3 regions of the Mesorhizobium sp. B2-5-4 genome follow, and region 2 is predicted to be linked to each of the others. Evidence: predicted binding sites of a transcription regulator. Region 2 holds the regulator's gene; each other region holds the start of a gene.
What was found. The regulator PhoB, encoded in region 2, activates phosphate uptake and scavenging genes when phosphate is short. The targets are predictions, from matches to a motif close to TGTCATNNANCTGTCAT.
Positions count from the first base shown of each region.

Region 1: a site for PhoB is predicted at 3,160-3,176, ahead of FJ492_RS18870 (acid phosphatase). Genes of this name have one in related genera too.
Region 3: a site for PhoB is predicted at 2,693-2,709, ahead of phnC (phosphonate ABC transporter ATP-binding protein). Genes of this name have one in related genera too.

Region 1 is NZ_VFUR01000014.1:131,123-136,732, forward strand. Features, by position in the region: gene FJ492_RS18850 (FAD-binding oxidoreductase) at 1-10, opposite strand, end outside; gene FJ492_RS18855 (XRE family transcriptional regulator) at 153-770, shown strand; gene FJ492_RS18860 (SDR family oxidoreductase) at 894-1,598, shown strand; gene FJ492_RS18865 (cytochrome-c peroxidase) at 1,782-3,017, opposite strand; gene FJ492_RS18870 (acid phosphatase) at 3,248-4,780, shown strand; gene FJ492_RS18875 (DUF922 domain-containing Zn-dependent protease) at 4,828-5,454, opposite strand; gene FJ492_RS18880 (hypothetical protein) at 5,513-5,610, shown strand, end outside.
Region 2 is NZ_VFUR01000006.1:223,152-228,761, forward strand. Features, by position in the region: gene xylF (D-xylose ABC transporter substrate-binding protein) at 84-1,124, opposite strand; gene FJ492_RS10085 (ROK family protein) at 1,393-2,640, shown strand; gene phoB (phosphate regulon transcriptional regulator PhoB) at 2,643-3,332, opposite strand; gene phoU (phosphate signaling complex protein PhoU) at 3,352-4,059, opposite strand; gene pstB (phosphate ABC transporter ATP-binding protein PstB) at 4,085-4,888, opposite strand; gene pstA (phosphate ABC transporter permease PstA) at 4,885-5,610, opposite strand, start outside.
Region 3 is NZ_VFUR01000010.1:169,106-174,715, forward strand. Features, by position in the region: gene phnK (phosphonate C-P lyase system protein PhnK) at 1-465, shown strand, start outside; gene phnL (phosphonate C-P lyase system protein PhnL) at 515-1,222, shown strand; gene FJ492_RS15325 (DapH/DapD/GlmU-related protein) at 1,219-1,836, shown strand; gene FJ492_RS15330 (DUF1868 domain-containing protein) at 1,947-2,657, shown strand; gene phnC (phosphonate ABC transporter ATP-binding protein) at 2,788-3,645, shown strand; gene phnD (phosphonate ABC transporter substrate-binding protein) at 3,756-4,664, shown strand; gene phnE (phosphonate ABC transporter, permease protein PhnE) at 4,721-5,610, shown strand, end outside.

The sequences.
Region 1 (5,610 bases), on a different contig from region 2:
CCGACTGCATCCATCAGTCGTAAAAATAATTTCGTATGCAGTCAATATTTAGCGTATAAGAAAATTATTGATGTTGTTGATGGCCCGCTCGAGTTCGACTACCTAGGGTGAACCCCGCGGTAGTGACGTGCCGCCGCTTCATGGAGCTGACAATGTCGGAGCAACCGAATCTCGGTGATTGTCTGCGTGCCCTGAGAAAAAGACATGGCTGGACCTTGCAGGAGGTCAGCTCTCTCACCGGCGTCGCGGTGTCGACGCTGTCCAAGGTCGAGAACGACCAGATGTCGCTGAGCTACGACAAGCTTTTACAGATCTGCGAAGGGCTCGGCATCCATGTGACCGAGCTGCTCAGCGGCGACCGCAAGCAGCCGGCGGCGCGCACCCGCCGTTCGGTGACCTCGCAGTCCAACACACTGCGCCAGCTGACCCGCAACTACGACTACCGGTATCTCGCCACCGATCTCGTGCGCAAGCGCATGGTGCCGATCCACGCCTATGCACGCGCCCGCACGCCGGAAGAGTTCGGTCCGCTGACCCGGCATGCCGGCGAGGAGTTCCTGATCGTGCTCAAGGGCGAGATCGAATTGCACACCGACCAGTACGCGCCGGTGCGGCTGAAAGCGGGCGAAAGCGTCTACATCGATTCCACCATGGGCCATGCCTATCTCTCGGTGGGCGAGGGCGACGCCGAAATGCTGTGCGTCTGCTCCGGCGACGAGCCCGACATGGAAGGCACGCTGCTCTCCGTGCTGGAGACGGTGGAGGGGTAGGGCGCGGCTCACCGCGCAAGTTTTCTGCAGCTCGATTCAGGCTTTCTCGTTCGAACCGCGCGGCGAAACCGGCTATAGGGACCGCTGAAACCGTGGCTCTCGCCAATCTGAAAAGGAAATCCGATGAGTGTAGAAAAGACAGCCGTCATCGTGGCCGGCGGCAGCGGCATGGGCGCGGCGGCGGCAAAGCGCCTGGCGGCGGATGGGTTCAAGGTGGCGATCCTGTCTTCGTCCGGCAAGGGCGAGGCGCTGGCCAAGGAGCTTGGCGGGCTCGGCGTCACCGGCTCCAACCAGTCGAACGACGACCTGCAGCGTCTCGCCGACCTCACGTTGGAGCGCTATGGCCGCATCGACGTGCTGGTCAACAGCGGCGGCCATGGGCCGCGCGCGCCGATCCTGGAGATCACGGACGAGCAGTGGCACACCGGCATGGATGTCTACCTGATGAATGTCATCCGGCCGGTGCGCATCATGGCGCCGCAGATGGTCAAGCAGAAGGGCGGCGCCATCATCAACATCTCGACGGCCTGGGTGGCCGAGCCGAACGCGATGTTCCCGACCTCGGCCGTGTTCCGCGCCGGCCTTGCCGCCTACGCCAAGATTTTCGCCAACACCTATGCGGCCGACAATGTGCGCATGAACAATGTGCTGCCCGGCTGGATCGACAGCCTGCCCGCCACCGAAGAGCGCCGCGACAACGTACCGATGCAACGCTACGGCACATCAGAGGAGATCGCCGCGACGATCGCGTTTTTGGCGTCGGACGGGGCGGGTTACATCACCGGGCAGAATATCCGGGTGGATGGGGGCGTCATCCGGGCGCTGTGAGAGGCGGCTGGCTTCAGTCCGATACCTCTCGGATTAGCCTAGCCGAATCCCTCCCTCCCTTCGTCATTCTAGGGTCTGCGCCGCGTCGCTTCGCTCCTTGCTCCGCCCTAGGATGACGAAGGGAGGGAGGGATTCGGCTAGTCGCCAGTCAACCAGCGACCCACTATGGCGGGGCTTCCCAGTTCACCGCGACCGCTTCGCCGTCTGATCCGCATCCGTCAGCGTCCGCAGAAACGCCACGATGTCGTCGATCTCGGTGTCGTTGAGCGCCGGCTTGTCGCCGGGTTTCTTGCCGTTGAAGGGTGGGTCCTGGTTGAGATTTCCCCAGTAAGCCTTTGGCAAATCGTCATATTGCCTCACCATGCCGTCTGCATTCCTGGGATACCAGTGGCCGGGGTCGGTGTCGCGGCTGGCGTAGAAGGCGACGGCGTCGCGCAGCGTGTGGAAGTAGCCGTTGTGGAAGAAACTCTTGCGCAGCGCGACATTGCGCAGCGTCGGTGTCTTGAACAGGCCGCAATAGCCGGTGCGGCCGTGAAAATCGGTGCGCAGCGGGCCGCACAGGCCGAGATCGGCATAGGCGGGGTCGGCGTTGGCCGGGATGGCCGGGTTGCGCGGCACGGCGATGGCGATCAGGCCGAAGTCGGTGAACTGCGGCGGCTCGCCGTCATTGGCGGGTTCGCTGAGGTGGCAGGAGGCGCAATTGCCTTTCGCCTCGTCCTCGAACAGGGCGCGGCCGCGCCGTTCCTGCGCCGACAATGTCGCCTTGCCGGCGAGGAAGGCGTCGTAGCGGCTGGAATAGGGGTAGAAATCGGCGGCGCTCTGCTCGAACGTGCCGAGCGCCTCGGCGGCGGCGTCGAAGGCGTCGCCCGGGCGGTCGAAGACATCGTTGCCGAAGGTTGCCTTGAACTCGTCGGCATAGGCCGATTTACGCAGGGCGGCGGTGACAGCCCCCGCATCCTTGTTGGCCATCTCGAAGGGCGAGAGCAGGGGGATTTTCGCCTGATCCTTGCCGTGGTCGGCGCGGCCGTCCCAGGTCAGGCCGCCGGTCGGACCGTTGTCGACGCTCTCGTCGCCTTCGTCGTCGGAATCGTAAAAATGCTCGGTGAAGGCGGGAGCGGCCTGGAGATAGCGCAGCGAGGGCACCGCGCGCACACCGGGCTGGTCGAGGTTCGGGCCGCCCATCTCGACCGGCGTGGCCGAGGCCGGTCCGAAAGCATGGCGCGGATCATGGCAGGACGAGCAGGCCTGCCTGCCCGAGGCCGACAGCGCCGGGTCGAAGAACATTTTTCGCCCCAAGGCGGTCAGCGCCTCGGCGCGCGCGAAAGCTTGCGCGCGCGATAGCGGACCGGGATGGACGCCATCCGCCGTATTCGCGGGCGCGGCAAAGCCAAAGGTCGAGATCGCGGCAATCGCGATCATCAGGCTTTTCCATCGTCTCGTCGTCTTTTTCATCGTCCCGTCGTCATGGGGAATGTCCGCTTTGGCCCGGAAATAGGAATGGAGTGCAACGGATTGATGAACGGCTCCAGTGCTCACGAAACCGTGTTCGCCGCGGCGGCGGATGTCACAAAGGTGACAAGGCATCCACGTTAGCTGCCCCTATGGTTCCCGCGCCCCTCCAGCCACAGTCAAGCCACGAGGTCTTCCCTATGACGAGGCTCAAACTCCTCACTTCCTTCTGCCTGGCCGGCTCGGCCCTGCTTCCCCTCGCGGCCAATGCCGCCCCTCCCGCCTTCGACAAGATCGACACTGTCGTCGTCATCTATGCCGAGAACCGCAGCTTCGATAATCTCTATGGCGGCTTCCCCGGCGCCAACGGGCTGGCCAATGTCTCGGCCGACCAGGCGCGCCAGCTCGACCGCGATGGCAAGCCGCTGGCCGAACTGCCGCCGGCCTGGGGCGGGCTGACTGGAAAGGGCGTCACGCCCGTGGTGACGGAGGCTGAGACCGCGCACCTCGCCAACGCTGCCTTCGCCATTGACGATCCCAAGGGCTTCAACGAAGGCACCAACGTCATCACCCATGATCTGTGGCACCGCTTCTACCAGGAGCAGATGCAGATCGACGGCGGCAAGAACGACAAATTCGTCGCCTGGGCCGATTCCGGCGGCCTGGTCATGGGGCACTATGATGGCTCCATCCTGCCGATGTGGCAGGTCGCGAAGAAGTATGTGCTGGCCGACAATTTCTTCCAGGGCGCCTTCGGCGGCTCCTTCCTCAACCATTTCCAGCTCGCCTGCGCCTGTACACCGGTCTACCCCCACGCCGACACCGGCCCGATCAAGGGCCAGATCGCCGTGGTCGAGGCCGATGGCACAACCTTGAAGGTCGCTGACAATTCGCCGGCCTCGGCACTCGGCGGCGTACCGAAATTCGTCAATGACGGCGCCATCACGCCCGACTTCCATGCCGTCAACACCATGCAGCCGCCCTATCAACCGAGCGCCAACAAGCCGGCCGAGGGCGGCGACAAGGCGCTGGCCGACCCGGCCGCGCCCACCACGCTGCCGCCGCAGCACGACATCACCATCGGCGATCTGCTGTCGCTGAAGGGGGTGAGCTGGGCCTGGTATGCCGGCGCCTGGCAGGCAACGCTGGACGGCAAGAACGCGACGCCGGTGCCGAACTTCCAGTTCCACCACCAGCCGTTCAACTATTTTGCCGCCTACGCGCCCGGCACCCCCGCGCGCACCGAGCATCTGAGGGACGGCGGCCTGAATGGCACCGAGTTCATCAAGGCGATCGACGACGGCAAGCTGCTGGCGGTGAGTTTCTACAAGCCGCAGGGCAATCTCAACGAACATGGCGGCTATGCCGACGTGGCCAGCGGCGACCAGCATCTGGCCGACCTCATTTCGCATCTGGAGAAGAGCCCGCAATGGGGCCACATGCTGGTGGTCGTCACCTATGACGAGAATGGCGGCTTCTGGGATCATGTCGCGCCGCCCAAGGCCGACCGCTGGGGCCCGGGCAACCGCATCCCGGCCTTCATCGTCTCGCCCTATGCCAGGATGGGCATGGTCGACCACACGCAATACGACACGACATCGATCCTGCGCTTCATCACCGCGCGCTACGACCTGCCGGTACTGACCGGCATCGTTGCCCGCGACAAGGCGCTGGCCGCCAATGGCGAGCCGCCGATGGGGGATCTGAGCGCGGCGCTCGACCTCAGCCGGTAGGCCGGGGCGAACGGCGGATATGCCGCCGCGCCGCGGGGTGCGGTGGCTCAGCCGCCATTGACCAAGGCAAGAATGAGCTTCTGCAGATTGCCGCCCTGGCCGAGTTCGACGCGGTCGAAATCGCGGCTTGCCTGGCGCTGCGCCTGCGAGAGTGCGGACAGGCGCTTGGTCATCTCGACCCGGATCTTGCTGCATTTTGGGTCGTCGGGAACGGTCAGGCCCACTGTCGCCGCCTCGATCTTGCGCGCCATGTCGACAATGCTCGCGCCGTGCACCTTTTCGTGGGCGCTGACGCCGGCGAGGAAAACCTCCCAGTTCTTCTGGATGGCGGAGGGCAGCGGCGATGAGGGGCTGGGCAAGGTGTAGGTGATGATGAGCTTGGGCTTCGCCGAAACCAGCACGCAGGCTCCGGCATGCGCCTGATAATCCCTGGTCCAGGTCAGCTTGAAATTGGTGTGGGCGATGGCGCGGGCAATGCCGGCATTCGGCCCGTTCTCGCCGATCGACCGGTAGAGCTCCAGCCCGGACTGGCCTGAAATGGCGTAGGTCTCGACCTTCTCGACCGGCTTCCATTCGGCCTGCGCGGTGAGCGGCGAGGCCACCAGGGCGGCTGTCACAAGACACAGGCGAATACAAGTTCTCAACACCAAGGCGCCCCGCACATGCAATGCCATTCAACGCCTTTTCCTATATGCTGCCGGCGGGTGCTGCAAATGCCCGAAGGGGGAAGTCATGAAAAGATATGTCGTTGCCGCCGGAGCCTTGGCGGCATTGCTTGGCGCGCAGCCGGCCTTTGCCGCGTCCTGCGGCTGGAGCGCGAAGATGGAAGA
Region 2 (5,610 bases):
CGCGTGATGCGGAAACACAAATCTTTTTGAGAAAACGCCGCGGCTTGGGGGCCGCGGCGCCTTCATTCTTCAAGCGGTCAAACTCAGTTGCAGGCCGCGACGCTGCCGGCGGCGACGCCCGCGCAGACTTCGTCCTTCTTGATCCAGCCGGCGTCGATGACGAGGTTGAGATTGTCCTTGGTGATGGCGACCGGGGTCAGGAACAGCGACTTGACGGTGTTGCCGCCAGGCGTCGTGAAGTCCTTCGCGCCGGCGATGTCGGTCATCTTCTTGCCGTCGGCGAGCTGCGAGGCGATCTCGGCGGCGTTCTTGCCGAGTTCACGCGCATCCTTCCACACCGACACGGTCTGGGTGCCGAGCGCGATGCGGTTGAGCGCGGCGTGGTCGCCGTCCTGGCCAGAGACCGGCACGGTGCCGGCGAGCCCCTGCGCCGTCAGCGCCGCGACGACGCCGCCGGCGGTGCCGTCATTGGCCGCGACCACGGCGTCGACCTTATTGTCGTTGGCGGTGAGGAACTGCTCCATGTTCTTCTGGGCGTTGGCGGGCAGCCAGCCGTCCGTATAGGCTTCGCCGACATTCTTGATCTTGCCGCTGTCGATGGCTTCCTTCAGCACTTCCATCGAGCCCGAGAACAGGAAGTCGGCATTCGGGTCGGCACCCGAGCCCTTGATGAAGACGTAATTGCCTTCAGGCTTGACCTTGAACACCTCGCGAGCCTGCATGCGGCCGACTTCCTTGTTGTCGAAGGTCAGGTAAAAGACGTCCTTGTTCTCGATCAGGCGGTCATAGCCGACGACCGGAATGCCCTCGTCGAGCGCCTTCTGCACCGCTGGGCCGATGGCCGAAGCATCCTGCGCCAGGATGATCAGCGAATTGGCGCCCTGGGAAATCAGGCTTTCGACATCGGTCAGCTGCTTGCCGGGATTGGACTGCGCATCGGCGGAAATGTACTTGTCGCCCGCGGCCTCGATCGCTTTCTTCATGGCGGCCTCGTCGGTCTTCCAGCGCTCTTCCTGGAAATTCGACCAGGAAACGCCGATGACCTTGTCCTTCGCCTGCGCCACCGACGCCAGCGTCAGCGACATGGCGACACCCGCCAGGATGGCGACTGTGAATCTCTTCATGGTATATCCTCCCTGCGCCGCGTATGGCGCGACCAAACTGGCCCGAAGGCCGGCATAGGCCCTATTTTTTCGAGCCTCGAAAAAACACTGATCCATCGTCGGAACACTGTCAACATCGATTCTGATGGATTTTGAGGTGCCGGGAGCCTTTTTTCGAGTCCCGCAATAAATAAATGACAGCTCCTGCCGCATCTGCCAGTATTCGGCCCATTGCCGGAGAGGTTCGAGGGGGTGTCAAGAACCGCGGCGACGGGAGGATGTGGGAAGCATGTCGGTCGGAATCCGCCACGACGATCTGCGCCGGCGCAACCGCGCCATGGTGATTGCAGCCGTGCGTCAGGGTGGTCAGCCCTCGCGCACCGAGATCGCCGCCACCACCGGCCTCAGCCACTCGACCATATCGGCGATATCAGCCGACCTGATCGACGAGGGTATCCTGACCGAAGGCAAGCCGAACGAAGCCGGTTCACTGAAACGCGGCCGGCCGCAGGTTGGCCTTGGCCTCAACCCCGAGGCCGCGGCTGTGATGACCGTGGTGCTGTCGCTGAATTTCCTGTCCGTCGCCGTCATCGATTATTCCGGCCAGGTGGTCGCCGAGGAACAGCGACGGCTGGACACGCTGACCATGTCGCGCGAGGCGCTGATCGGCGAATGCACGGCAATAGTGCGGCGGCGCCTCGAGGACCCCGATCTCGACGTCCGCAGTATTGCCCGCATCGCGCTGGCGATCCAGGGCATCACCGACAGCGAGGCGCGTGCGATGCTGTGGTCGCCGATCACGCCGCAGACGAACATTCCCTTCGCCGACATACTTGAAGCCGAGTTCGGCATCCCCGCCACCATGGAGAACGACTGCAACATGATGGCGGTGGCGCTGCGCTGGCGCGACCCCGAACGCTACCGCGACGACTTCATCGCCATCCTGCTCTCGCACGGCATCGGCATGGGCCTGGTGCTGAAGGGCGAGCTGTTCACCGGCACGCATTCATCGGGAGGCGAGTTCGGCCACATGATCCATCGCCCGGGAGGCGCGCTCTGCCGCTGCGGACGGCGCGGCTGCGTCGAGGCCTATGCCGGCAACTACGCCATCTGGCGCAACGCCAGGCAGCTTGGCGAGGACGCCGAACCGGTCGCAGATGTCAGCGATGCGCAGATGCGGACACTCGCCGCGACGGCAAGGGAGAAAGACGGACCGGAGCGCGAAGCCTATCGCAAGGCCGGCGAGGCGCTGGGCTATGGGCTGGGCAGCCTGTTCGCGCTGATCGATCCCGCACCCGTCGCCATGGTCGGCGTCAGCGCCGCCGCCTTCGACCTGATCGAGCCGGCCTTGCGCGAGGCCATCGGCCAGACCGCCGGCGGCCAGCATTCGGAATCGATTTCCTTCGACACCGAGCCGAACGAGCTGCCGCTCATCCGCGAAGGTTGCGCTATGCGCGCATTGACCTTCGTGGACCAGGAGATTTTCGCGCCGGGCGTGCTGGCGAGGCCCGGCGTTCCGGGCAAGAATGTAGCCTGATTTCAGTCTTCGCGGATCGCGTAACCAGCGCCGCGAATGGTGCGGATCACGTCCGGCATACGGCCGTTGTTGACCGCCTTGCGCAGCCGGCCGACATGCACGTCCACGGTGCGTTCATCGATATAGATCGTCTCGCCCCAGACATTGTCGAGCAGCTGGCTGCGCGAGAACACGCGGCCGGGATGACGCATCATGAATTCGAGCAGGCGGAACTCGGTCGGTCCGAGCCGGATCTCGCTCTTCTTGCGATAGACACGGTGCGATTCCCGGTCGAGCACGATGTCGCCGACCTTGAGCACGCTGGACAGCACTTCCGGCTTGGCGCGGCGCAGCAGCGCCTTGACCCGGGCCATGAATTCCGGTGTCGAGAACGGCTTGACCAGATAGTCGTCGGCACCGGTCGAGAGGCCGCGCACGCGGTCGCTCTCCTCGCCGCGCGCCGTCAACATGATGATCGGCAGCCTCTCGGTCTCGGGCCGCATTCGCAGGCGCCGACAGAGTTCGATGCCGGAAACCGCCGGCACCATCCAGTCGAGCACCAGGAGGTCGGGCACGTTCTCCTGGAGGCGGATCTCGGCTTCGTCGCCGCGTGTCACCACCTCGACCTGGTAGCCTTCCGATTCCAGATTGTAGCGGAGAAGCACGCCGAGCGGCTCCTCGTCCTCCACCACCATGATGCGTGGCGCGATCATCGATTGATCATCCCTGCCGTCAAGCCGCCGGCACCGACATCGCCGTCTCGTCCTGCTTCGGACGGTTGGCGGGCAGTTGCGTGCCGGTCAGCACATAATACGCATTCTCGGCGATGTTGGTCACGTGGTCGCCGATGCGTTCGAGATTCTTGGCGCAGAACAAAAGATGCGTGCAAGCCGTGATGTTGCGGGGATCCTCCATCATGTAGGTCAGGAGTTCGCGGAACACCGAAGTGTATTTGATGTCGATGCGTTCGTCGTCATTCCTGAGCTTGGCGAGGGCGGCGGCATCGCCTGCCGCGTATTCCTCGACTACCCCCTGCACCTGGATCAGCACCAGCTGCGCCATGGAATCTATCGAGTGCGACAGATCGCGCGGGGTGGCGGTAAGGCCGACGGAGCCGACGCGCTTTGCAATGTTCTTGGCAAGGTCGCCGATGCGTTCGAGATCGCCCGCCATGCGGATGGAGCCGACGACATGACGCAGATCGTCGGCCATCGGCTGGCGCTTGGCGATCAGGGTGATGGCGCGATCGTCGAGTTCGCGCTGGCGCGCGTCCATGATGGCGTCGTCGGAGACGACGCGCTGTGCCAGCGCATTGTCGGAATTCAGCAGCGCCTTGGTGGCGCCGCCGACCATCGTGCCGGCAAGATCGCCCATGTCGCTGATCAGCTTGCTGATCTGTCCGAGATCCTCGTCGAAGGCTGCGACTGTGTGTTCGGCCATGATCCTGGTCCTCGTATGCGTGAGATCAGCCGAAGCGGCCGGTGATGTAGTCCTGCGTGCGCTTCTCGCGAGGCGACGTGAAGATCTTCTCGGTCTTGTCGAATTCGACCAGCTCGCCCAGATACATGAAAGCCGTCTGCTTCGAGACCCGCGCGGCCTGCTGCATGTTGTGTGTGACGATGACGATCGTGTAGTCGGCCTGCAACTCGTCGATCAATTCCTCGATCTTGGCAGTCGACAATGGGTCGAGCGCCGAGGCCGGCTCGTCGAGCAGGATGACCTCCGGCTTCACCGCCACGGTGCGGGCGATGCAAAGCCGCTGCTGCTGGCCGCCCGACAGACTGAGGCCGCTGGCATTGAGCTTGTCCTTGACCTCGTTCCACAGCGCGGCGCGCTTCAGCGCCTGCTCGACACGGCCGTCCATCTCGGCCTTGCCGATCTTCTCATAGAGCCTGACGCCGAAGGCGATGTTCTCATAGATCGACATCGGGAACGGCGTCGGCTTCTGGAACACCATGCCGATCTTGGTGCGCAACAGGTTGAGATCCTGCGAGCGGTCGAGAACGTTCTGGCCGTCGAGCAGCACCTGACCCTCGGCGGTCTGCTTGGGGTAGAGTTCGTAGATGCGGTTGAAGACGCGCAGCAGCGTCGACTTTCCGCAACCCGACGGTCCAATGAAGGCCGTCACGCTGCGCTCGGGCAGCGACAGCGTGATGTCCTTCAGCGCCTTCGACTGGCCGTAGTAGAAATTGAGGTTCTTGACCTCGATCTTCGCCTTGGCGGCCGCCTCGGTGGCAATCGTCATGTCTGGAGACAACATCTGGCTCATTTGTCCTCTCTGCGTCCGGTCAGGCTGCGCGCAAAGATGCTGAGCGCGAGAACCGTCAATGTGATTATGAGTGCGCCGGTCCAGGCCAGTTGCTGCCATTCCTCATAGGGGCTGAGAGCGAACTGGAAGATGGTGACCGGCAGGCTGGCCATCGGCGCGTTGAGGTTGCTCGACCAGAACTGGTTGTTCAGCGCCGTGAAAAGAAGTGGCGCCGTCTCGCCGGAAATGCGGGCGATGGCCAGCAATATGCCGGTGACGATGCCGGACATCGCCGCGCGGTAGGCCACCGAACGGATGACCACCCAGCGTGGCGCGCCAATCGCCGTGCCGGCCTCGCGCAAGGCGTTCGGCACAAGGTTGAGCATGTCCTCGGTGGTGCGCACCACGACGGGAATGACCAGGATGGCCAGTGCCACGGCACCGGCGATGGCCGAGAAATGCCCCATCGGCCGCACCATCAATTCGTAGACGAACAGGCCGATGATGATTGAGGGCGCCGACAGCAGGATGTCGTTGATAAAGCGTACCACGGTGGTGAGTTTCGAAAAGCGGCCGTATTCGGCCATGTAGGTGCCGGCCAGCACGCCGATCGGCGTGCCGACGACGATGCCGATGATGGTCATCACGATGCTGCCGTAGATGGCGTTGAGCAGGCCACCGGCATCACCGGGCGGCGGGGTCATTTCCGTGAACACCGAGAGCGAAACGCCCGACAGACCCTT
Region 3 (5,610 bases), on a different contig from region 2:
ACGGTCTCGGCCGGCGCCAATGTCGGCGAGCGTCTGATGGCGGTCGGCGACCGTCACTACGGCAAGATCCGCGCTACCGCGGTCGACTGGCTGTCGCGCGTCGAGATCGAGGAAGACCGCATCGACGACGAACCGCGCGCCTTTTCCGGCGGCATGCGTCAGCGGCTGCAGATCGCCCGCAATCTCGTCACCGGGCCACGGCTGGTGTTCATGGATGAGCCTACCGGTGGCCTTGATGTCTCGGTGCAGGCCCGCCTGCTCGACCTGTTGCGCGGGCTGGTCACCGACCTTGGCCTTGCCGCGATCGTCGTCACCCACGACCTCGCCGTGGCGCGGCTCCTGTCGCAGCGCATGATGGTGATGAAGGACGGCCGCGTCGTCGAAAGCGGCCTCACCGACCGCGTCCTCGACGACCCGCGCGCGCCGTACACGCAATTGCTCGTTTCCTCGATTTTGCAGGTGTGATGATGGCGCGTGCACGCCCGCCGACGATTGACGATTGGAGAACCTTCTGATGCCGACGCCTCTCGTTGTCTCCGATGTCGCCAAAAGCTTCACCATGCATCTGCGCGACGGCATCAAATTGCCCATCGTCGCGGGTGTTTCGTTCTCGATCAAAGCCGGAGAATGCACCGTGCTCGGCGGTCCGTCCGGTGCCGGCAAAAGCTCGATTCTGAAGATGCTCTACGGCAACTACGCCGTCGACGAAGGCCAGATCATCGTCACGCACGAGGATGGGTTGATCGATCTCGCCCATGCCAGCCCACGCACCGTGCTTGCCGTGCGCCGGCAAACGATCGGCTATGTCAGCCAATTCCTGCGCACCGTGCCGCGCGTCTCGGCTCTCGATGTCGTCGCCGAACCACTGGTTGAACGCGGCGAGGAGCGCGAGGCAGCCCGGGCCAAGGCATGCTCCTTGCTGGCCCAGCTCAACCTGCCGGAAAAACTCTGGATGCTGCCGCCGGCAACCTTCTCGGGCGGCGAGCAGCAGCGCGTCAACATCGCGCGCGGTTTCATCACCGAACATCCGATCCTGCTGCTCGACGAGCCGACCGCATCGCTCGACGCGACCAATCGCGACGTGGTGATCGAACTCATCGCCGCCAAAAAGGCGGCAGGCGTCGCCTTGCTCGGCATCTTCCATGACCACGAAGTGCGCGAGGCGGTGGCCGACCGCATCATCGACGTCACCGCCTTCGCTCCGGGAAAACTCGCCGCATGACCAGGAAATTGTCGGAAACGCCGCTGGTCCACCCGACAGCGGAGGTGCACAACTCGACGCTCGGCCGCTGGACCGAGATCGCCGACCGCAGCCGGGTCTCGGAAAGCGAACTCGGCGACTATTCCTACATGATGCAGGACTGCGCCGTCTGGTGCGCGACGATCGGCAAGTTCGCCAACATCGCGGCCAGCGTGCGCCTCAACGCCACCAACCACCCGACATGGCGGCCGACGCTGCACCATTTCACCTACCGTGCCTCCGACTATTGGGACGACGCCGAGCACGAGAGCGAATTCTTCGCTCAGCGCCGCGCCAAACGCGTCACCATCGGCCACGACACCTGGCTCGGCCACGGCTCGACCGTCCTGCCCGGTGTCACCGTTGGCGATGGTGCTGCGGTCGGCGCTGGCGCGGTCGTCTCGAAGGACGTCGCGCCCTACACCATCGTTGCCGGCGTGCCGGCCAAACCGATCCGCGAGCGCTTCGACCGCCGCACCGCCGAGCGCTACCAGGCGCTTGCCTGGTGGGACTGGGACCATGCCAGGCTGCGTGCCTCGCTCGACGACTTCCGCGAGCTGTCGGCCCAGGCGTTCCTGGAGAAATACGGGGGATAGAGCAGTTCCAGAAAAAGTGGGATATAGCCCTCACATCGACGTCATGAACGACTCTGTTTCATATCCTTGACACATCACCGGGGCAGGACGCGGGTTCCAAGGAGATCGCCATGCTCGACACCGTCAGACCCTCGCTCGCCGGATTCTTTGCCGGCTCCAATCCGACGCCGCCGGCGCATCTCGGCACGCGCTACGACGCGTCAGGCAACTTTCTCCTCGAGCCCGGCAACACCGTCGTCAGCCATCTGGTCAGCGGCTCGCCATCCGAAGCCGTGGTGCTCGCTGTGCGCGATCGGATGATGGCGATGTCGGATGCCGACCGCCTTGCCTTCACGCCTGTCTCCAGCCTGCACATGACGCTGTTCCAGGGCATCATCGAATATCGCCGCCGCTTGCCTTACTGGCCACGGGACGTGCCGCTCGACACCGGCATCGACGCCATGACCCGCCTCTATCTGGAGCGCCTGAAGGGTTTCCAGGGTGCCGGTCCATTCAACATCAAGGTCGTCGAGATCGTGCCTACCGGCCTCACCGTTGCCGGCGCGACCGCCGAGGATGTGCGCATCATGCGTGAATGGCGCGATGCGCTGGCCGTGCCATTCGGCTACCGGCACTCCGATCACGACAATTACGTCTTTCACATCACCTTCGCTTATCAGATCCAGCGTCTTGCCGACGACAGGGCCGCCGCATGGCAGACGCTGTTCGACGAATGCCTGGCGCTTTTCGCGCGGCAGGCGCCGGTGATCGAGATCAAGGCTCCAGCCTTCTGCGCATTCCGCGACATGGAGCATTTCGAGGAATTGCTGGTGCTCGGCTGATCGCCGGCAGGACGCCGGCCGTCATATCTGTGGAGCGTAACAAAACTGACATGCTGGCGACACGGCAGGTTCATGTGGCTGCGTTAGGCGAGTGCCTGACGATCAATATGGACCGGACTGGAACCAGCCCATGTCAGCAAGCTCTGCCACGCTCGAAATTCGCGGTGTCAGCCGACGATTTGGCAAGAACACCGCCGTCAGCGACGTCAACATCTCGATCCCGCAGGGGCAGATGGTCGGCGTCATCGGTCGTTCGGGAGCAGGCAAGTCGACGCTTCTTCGCATGATCAACCGTCTTGTCGACCCCAGCCAAGGGTCGATTTTTTTTGACGGCGCCGAGGTCTCCCGCCTTCGCGGGTCGCCGTTACGGCGTTGGCAGCGCGACTGCGCCATGATCTTCCAGCAGTTCAACCTGGTGCCGCGCCTCGATGTGCTCACCAACGTGCTGCTTGGCAAATTGAACCACCGTTCGACCTTGTCCAACCTTCTCGGCATGTTCTCCCGTGCCGAATGCGCCGAGGCGGTCGCCGCGCTCGAGCGGCTAGACATCGCCCGTACGGCACTTCAACCCGCCGGCACCCTGTCGGGCGGTCAGCAGCAGCGCGTCGCGATTGCCCGTGCCCTGATGCAGCAGCCCAGGGTGATCCTCGCCGACGAGCCGATCGCCTCGCTCGACCCGCTCAACGCCAAGGTGGTGATGGATTCGCTGCAGGACATCAATCTGCGCGAAGGCATCACCGTCGTCACCAACCTGCACACGCTCGATACCGCCCGCACCTATTGCAACCGCATCATCGGCATGGCCGCCGGCAAGGTCGTCTTCGACGGACCGCCCGAAGAGCTCAACCGCGAAGCGGTGCGTCTAGTCTATGGCGCCGACAGCAATGGCGGTGAGATATCGGAGGTCATCACCTCCACCAGCGTTGCCTTCAAGCAGAAGATCGCCGCATCCGCCGGACCGCTCGAACCCGCATTCCCGGGATACTGAGCCCATTACGGGCATAGCGAGCAGCCTGGATCGTCCGCCCGCGTCAAGGGCACTTGTCAAGATCAAGAACGCTGCCGGCGCGGGGCCGGAACCTACAGGAGAGATAGCAAATGTTCAGGAAGATGGTTTTCGGTGCCGTTTCGGTGCTCGCCATGGCCACCAGCATGGCCCACGCCGCCGATATGAAGGAATTTCGCGTCGGCATTCTCGGCGGCGAAAACGAAACCGACCGGCTGCGTAACTACCAGTGCCTGGCCGACCACCTGAAGGCCGAGTTCGGCTTCGAGAAGGTTTCGCTGTTCCCCGCCGCCGACTATGACGGCGTTATCCAAGGCCTGCTCGGCGGCACGCTCGACTTCGCCGAACTCGGCGCTTCCGGCTACGCCAGCGTCTATCTGAAGGATCCGAAGGCGGTTACCCCGATCCTCACCACCAAGCAGACCGACGGCTCCACCGGCTACTATTCGATCGGGCTGGCGCTGAAGACGTCGGGGATCACCGACATCAAGTCGGCCAAGGGCAAGAAGCTCGGCTATGCCGATCCGGATTCGACCTCCGGCTACCTGATCCCGCTGACCCAGATTCCGAAGACCACCGGCGCCTCGAACGAAACCTTCTTCGCCTCGACCCAGTTCAATGGCGGCCACGAAAACAACGTTCTGGCCGTGCGTGACGGCAAGGTCGATGTTGCGGTCGACGATTCCTCGGGCATCGGCGACTTCAAGAACGGCTACACCTCCGGCACATTCCACAAGGAAGTCGCCAAGGGCGCCGTTGACCCCAACGACTTCGTCGAAGTCTGGCGCTCCGGCCTGATCCCGAATGGCCCGCTTGTCGTGCGCACCGCGATCGGCGACGACATGACCGCCAAGCTGGCCGCCTTCTTCACCGACCTGCCCAAGAAGGACAAGGCTTGCTTCGAAGGCGTCGAAGGCGGCGATTTCACCGGCTATGTTCCGGTGAAGCCGGACTTCTACAGCGTCATCGTCGAAGCCCGTAAGGCAGCCATCGGCGGCTAACGGCGAAATCGCAAAAGGGCGGTATCTCAGGTACCGCCCTTTTTGCATCTCCGATCATGACCCTTTCCGTGACAGCCTCCTCCGGCGCCACCCATCAGACGGCCGATGCCTGGCGACGCCAGACGTCGCTGCGCCGGCTCTATACAGTGCTCGGCGTCGGACTGCTGCTTGCCGCGATGCTCTCCAGCATGTGGTTCGCCGACGACGCCAATGCCGGGCACTTCTTCGACCGGCTGCCGCACATTCTGGATTTCCTGAGCTGGCTGGTCCCGAAGGACTGGAACGACGTCTGGCGGGCGCTGTTCGATATCGCCTCGCCGCATGACACCGGCACCCAGGAATTCAACTTCCCGCTCGGCCGCGTCCACGTCTGGGGCGGTTTCTACATCCCCGAATATTTCGAGCTGATGCTGACCACCGTGAACGTGGCGCTGGTCTCGACCTTCATCGGCTTTGTTTTCGCGGTGCCTTTTTCATTCATCGCGGCGCGCAACCTGACGCCCCATCCGGCACTGAGGCTGGTGGTCAAGCGCTTCATGGAATTGCTGCGCGCCTTTCCCGAGATCGTCATCGCCGGCCTCTTCGCGGCAATCGTCTCGACCGGTCCGATCGCCGCCATCATCGCCATCGGCCTGCATTCGATCGGCGCACTCGGCAAGCTGTTCTACGAGATCAACGAGAACATCGACATGCGTGCGGAGGAAGGCCTGCGCGCCGTCGGCGCCAACTGGTTCGAGCGGGTGCGCTTCGCCGCCCTGCCGCAGGTGTTGCCCAATTTCGTGTCCTATACGCTGCTCCGGGTCGAGATCAACGTGCGGGCCTCCACCATCATCGGCGCCGTCGGCGGGGGTGGCATCGGCGAAGAACTGAAGCTGTCCATCTCGCGCGGCTTCGGCGCCAAGACGCTGGCGCTGGTGCTGCTGCTGTTCACGACTATCTTCATCAT